2 regions of the Nocardia sp. NPDC088792 genome follow, and region 2 is predicted to be linked to the other one. Evidence: riboswitches for the same ligand, from Rfam matches in the RefSeq annotation. Region 2 holds a riboswitch; the other holds the start of a gene.
The links. Region 2 has a riboswitch for S-adenosylmethionine ahead of ACIP5Y_RS33780 (amino acid ABC transporter permease). Riboswitches for the same ligand answer to the same signal wherever they lie in the genome.
Positions count from the first base shown of each region.

Region 1: another riboswitch for S-adenosylmethionine. It lies ahead of ACIP5Y_RS34515 (aminotransferase class V-fold PLP-dependent enzyme); the one in region 2 lies ahead of ACIP5Y_RS33780 (amino acid ABC transporter permease).

Region 1 is NZ_JBIVKC010000005.1:504,527-506,970, forward strand. Features, by position in the region: gene ACIP5Y_RS34515 (aminotransferase class V-fold PLP-dependent enzyme) at 1-1,182, opposite strand, end outside; SAM riboswitch class IV at 1,236-1,349, opposite strand; gene ACIP5Y_RS34520 (heme oxygenase (biliverdin-producing)) at 1,585-2,247, shown strand.
Region 2 is NZ_JBIVKC010000005.1:333,964-336,407, forward strand. Features, by position in the region: gene ACIP5Y_RS33765 (methyltransferase domain-containing protein) at 1-177, opposite strand, end outside; gene ACIP5Y_RS33770 (HhH-GPD-type base excision DNA repair protein) at 251-829, shown strand; gene ACIP5Y_RS33775 (flavin reductase family protein) at 912-1,460, shown strand; SAM riboswitch class I at 1,535-1,630, shown strand; gene ACIP5Y_RS33780 (amino acid ABC transporter permease) at 1,640-2,444, shown strand, end outside.

The DNA.
Region 1 (2,444 bases), 170 kb from region 2:
GATGAGCCGATCCACATCGGCCGCGGTGGTACCGAGGCCGATGCTGGCGCGCAGGGCGGCATCCACACCGAGACGGGCGAGCAGCGGATGCGCGCAGAAACGGCCGTCGCGGACCCCGATACCGTGCTCGGCGGACAGGTAGGCGGCGACCTGGCCCGGCTCGAAACCGTCGACGGTGAAGGCCACGATGCCGACCGCGTCGGTGCTGTCCCGCCAGATACGCAGGAAGTTCACGCCCGGAACGGTTTTCAGGCCGTAACGCAGGCGGTGGGTGAGGTACTGCTCGTGCTCGAGGACCGTCGTCGCGTCGAGAGCGGCCAGCGCGTCACAGGCCGCGGCCAAGGCGGCCACACCGAGCACATTGGGGGAACCGGCCTCGTGCCGCTGCGGGGCAGGGGCCCACTCGACACCGTCCGCGGTCACCGAGCGCACCGCGCCGCCACCCGCCAGATACGGCTCCGCCCGGTCCAGCCAGTCGCGGCGGCCCACCAGCACACCCGCACCGAACGGCGCGTACGCCTTGTGCCCGGAGAAGGCCAGGTAATCGATGCCCGTGGTCTGCAGGTCGATGCGGCGGTGCGGGGCCAGCTGCGCGGCATCCACCAGGATGCGGGTACCGCACTGATGCGCGATCCACGCCAGCCGCTCCAACGGCAACAGTTCCCCGGTCACGTTCGAGGCGCCGGTAACCGCAAGCAGCGCAGCGGGTTTCGAGCACAACTCCGCGACCAGGCGCTGAATGGTCTCCTCGATGGTGTCCGCGATCGGCACCACGCGGCGGCCGTGCCGCGTCCAGGGCAGGAAGTTGGCGTGATGCTCCACATCCAGCACCACCGTGTCACCGGGCACGCAGGAGGCCAGCAGGTTCAGTGAATCGGTGGTGTTGCGGGTGAAGACGACCACCTGATCGTCGGCCGCGTTCAGGAAGCGAGCGACCGTGGCCCGCGAGTTCTCGTAGCAGTCGGTGGAGACGCGGGAGGCGTAGCCGGCGCCGCGGTGCACGCTCGCGTAGAACGGCAGCAGTTCCGCGACGCGGTCGGTGACCTGCTGCAAGGCGGGGGCGCTGGCCGCGTAGTCGAAGTTGGCGTAGGTGGTGGTGCCGCCCTGCACGAGGGGCACCTGCAGCTCACAACCCGAGACGGTGGCCAGCGGGGCACAGGTCTGGTCGGCGAAAGCAGTCATCACGAAATCCCATCGGATCCAGGGACGCGCGATCAGAGAAAAGAGTGATCGAGAGTCCGCGCTTGCCGCGCCCGGTCGGGCGACAGCCGGGTCGTCACCCGGAGCACCCCACCGCGGAGGAGGGTTGCCGACCAGCAAGCCGGGGCTGAACGCTGGTACTCATGACCTGATTGGAGAGGCTGGCAGATGCACGGCACGGTTGTCAACCCTGCCCGGCCGGTAAGGGCCCAACCCCGCCAGGAGTGCGGCGGAGGGCAGATCGCACACAAATATCATCCGAAAGTTGGATCGGGTGGGCCCCGAAGTTCGAATCGCGCGATCGTTGCTGGCGCGTACGGTTGGTGGAGAAGTTAGGGTAGCCAAAGGAGAGCGCCCGGGGAGTTGAAACGAGGTTGCTCGACCATGTTGGACACCACCGACACCACCACGCCCTTCTCGACGCTCATTCGCACCGCGACCGAGCAGCAGCACAACGAGGCCGAACACTCCACCTTCATGCGTGACATGCTCGGCGGACAGCTCGGGGTCGAGGCGTTCTACCGCTACACCGCGCAACTCTGGTTCGTCTACGCCGCCCTCGAAAAGCATTCCGCCGCACTGGCTTCCGACCCGGTCGCGGGACCGTTCGTGCGTCCCGAACTGGAGCGCCTGCAGTCCCTCGAGACCGACCTCGCCCACCTCGGCGGCGAGAACTGGCGCGCCGGACTCACCGCGCTGCCGTCCACCGCCGCCTATGCCGCCCGCATCGACGAATGCGCGCAGACCTGGCCCGCCGGATACGTGGTGCACCACTACACCCGCTATCTGGGCGATCTGTCCGGCGGGCAGGTCATCCGCGGTACCGCCGAAAAACTGTGGGGCCTGCCCAAGAAGGGCGACGGCGTGCGCTTCTACGTCTTCGACGAGATCTCGAATCCGGCCGCCTTCAAGCGCGAATACCGCGAGAGCCTGGACCGCCTGCCGGTCGAAGGCTCCGAGGTCGACCGGGTACTCGACGAGGCCCGGCACGCATTCACGCTGAACACGGACCTGTTCCGTGAACTTGGCGCGGAATTCGCCGCGTAACAACGAGATTCACGAAGGTCGCCGGTCTGTCGGAGGGATCGGCGACCTTCGCCGGATCGGCCGCGGAGACCGGCGCGTGGAAGCGGCTCTTCGCGGCTGAAAGACCGCCGGTCGTGCGCGCTGTCACGGCCGGCGGTCTTGCGCTCGCCGACGGGGATGCGTTCTCCGGTCCCGTGTTCGCGGTGCGCGAAGTCTTG
Region 2 (2,444 bases):
GGGGCGGGTGGCGAGCGCTTCGTGCGCCCAGGTCCGGAGCCTGCGGATGCCGGGTAGTGCGGCTTGCAGGTCTTGGACGTCGACCAGTTGGTCCTGGCCGTCGCGGTCGAAACGGTCCGGTCGCAGTCCGGACCCTACGCCGTCGTGCGGCGTGTTTCCCACTGAAGAAATAGCCATGGTGTCGGGCATGCGCCGAAGCCTAGTCGTGACCCGCGTCACCGCAACGCAGGATGGATGGGATGATCGGAGCATGGTGAGCCGAAAGCTGGTTATTGCGCAGGATCCCGCCGCCGACGAACTGCTTTCCACGGATGATTTCGCCCTTTTGGTGGGTATGGCCCTCGATCAGCAGTTTCCGATGGAGCACGCATTCCGTGGTCCGCAGAAACTCGCCGACCGCATGGGCGGATTCGATATCCGGAAGATCGCGAACGCGGATCCGGAGGAATTCGAGGAACTGGCCGCTACCCCGCCCGCCATTCACCGGTACGGCCGGTCCATGGGCCGCCGGGTGCAGGAGCTGGCCCGATTCATTGTCGAGCACTACGACGGCAAGACCTCCGCGCTGTGGACCGAGGGCGACCCGGACGGCAAGGAAGTATTGAAGCGATTGAAGGCGCTGCCCGGCTTCGGCGATCAGAAGGCGCGAATCTTCCTCGCGCTATTGGGTAAACAAGAAGGCCTGCGCGCACAGGGCTGGCGCGAGGCCGCCGGCGCGTACGGCGAGGAGGGGTCGCGGCGGTCGGTGGCCGATGTGACCGATGCCGAATCACTGACCCAGGTCAGGGAATTCAAGAAGCAGGCGAAGGCCGCCGCCAAGGCGAAGTAACCGCCGCGGCGTTTCCGCACCCCTTGCGATCGGGCCGATCCCAACCCTGTCGGCGGCCGCGCGGGAGTGTTGCACTGGGGCGATGGGCGAGTTGACCTCGATCCGCGGCGGGGCCGCCGCGTTGACCTCAGTCGACGGTACGGATCTCCGGCGGACGTTCGCGCACTTCCCCAGCGGGGTGGTGGCGGTATGCGCCCGCATCGGGGGTGTGGCGCACGGGCTGGTGGTGAGCACCTTCGTGCCCGTGTCGCTGGATCCGCCGTTGGTATCCATCTGCATGCAGTATTCGTCGCAGACCTGGCCGGAGCTGGAGCAGGCGAGCCGGCTCGGCCTGAGCCTGCTCGACGGTGAGCAGCGGGAGGCGGCGCTGAATCTGAGCTCCCGCACCGGGGATCGTTTCCGGAATGTGGAGCTGCGCACCGGGAACGGGAACGCGGCGTTCATCGCGGGCGCCACGGCCTGGCTGGAGACCTCGGTGCATGCGCAGGTGCCGGCCGGTGATCATGCGGTGGTGTTGTTGCGGGTGCATCGCCTGAGCGTGCGCCCGGAATCCGAGCCGCTGGTCTTCCATCGCAGCGGTTTCCGCGCGCTGCACGACGGGGCGGGGGATATCAGCGAAGCCGCCAGCTAGTCCTGTTGCGGCGCAATTCGATTCACGGTGATCCGGAACGGCGACAGTCGCCGGTCCGGTTCGTATCGTCGTCATCACCATCCAGAGCGATCGAGAGACCTGGCTCGTAGACGTCGCAGCAACCCCCTTCACGTTCGGGTGCGGGTGCTTCCCGCCAGGACCGATGGAGGGACATTGTCATGAGCATCCTGGCCGCGCCGCCGGAACGGCGCGAGGAGGTCGACGACGGCGCGTTGCCGATCGCTCGCCGGCGGCATCCGTGGCGCTGGGTGACGGCCGCTGTCGCATTGCTGCTGGTTGCGCAGTTCGTGCACGGGCTGGCCACCAATCCCGGCTGGGATTGGTCCACTTTCGCGCAGTATGTGACCGCGAGGTCGGTGCTGGCGGCCTTGAAGGTGACCCTCGAACTGACGTTCTGGGGCACGCTCCTCGGTTTCCTGCTCGGGATCGTGCTGGCGATCGGCCGGTTGTCGAAGAATCCGGTGCTGCAGACGATCGCGTGGACGTACATCTGGGCGTTCCGCTCGATTCCGCTGATCGTGCAGTTGTTGTTCTGGTTCAACCTGGCGTACCTGTACAAGACGGTGTCGATCGGTATTCCGTTCGGACCGGAGTTCGCGCACTTCCAGACGAACCAGGCGCTGAGTGGTTTCACCGCCGCGGTGCTGGGCCTGGCCTTGCATCAGGCGGCGTATTCGGCGGAAATCATTCGCGCCGGGATCATTTCGGTGGATCAGGGGCAGTGGGAGGCGGCCAAGTCGCTGGGGCTGCCCTGGCGTCGCCAGTTCTTCACGATCGTGGCGCCGCAGGCCATGCGCGGCATTCTGCCGAATGCGGCCAATGAGGTGATCAGTCTTTTCAAGGGCACGTCGATCGTGTCGACGATGGCGATCGCCGAGTTGTTCTATCAGGTGCAGGTCATCTACGGCCGGAACGGCCGGGTGGTGCCGCTGCTGATGGTGGCGACGGTCTGGTACATCGTGC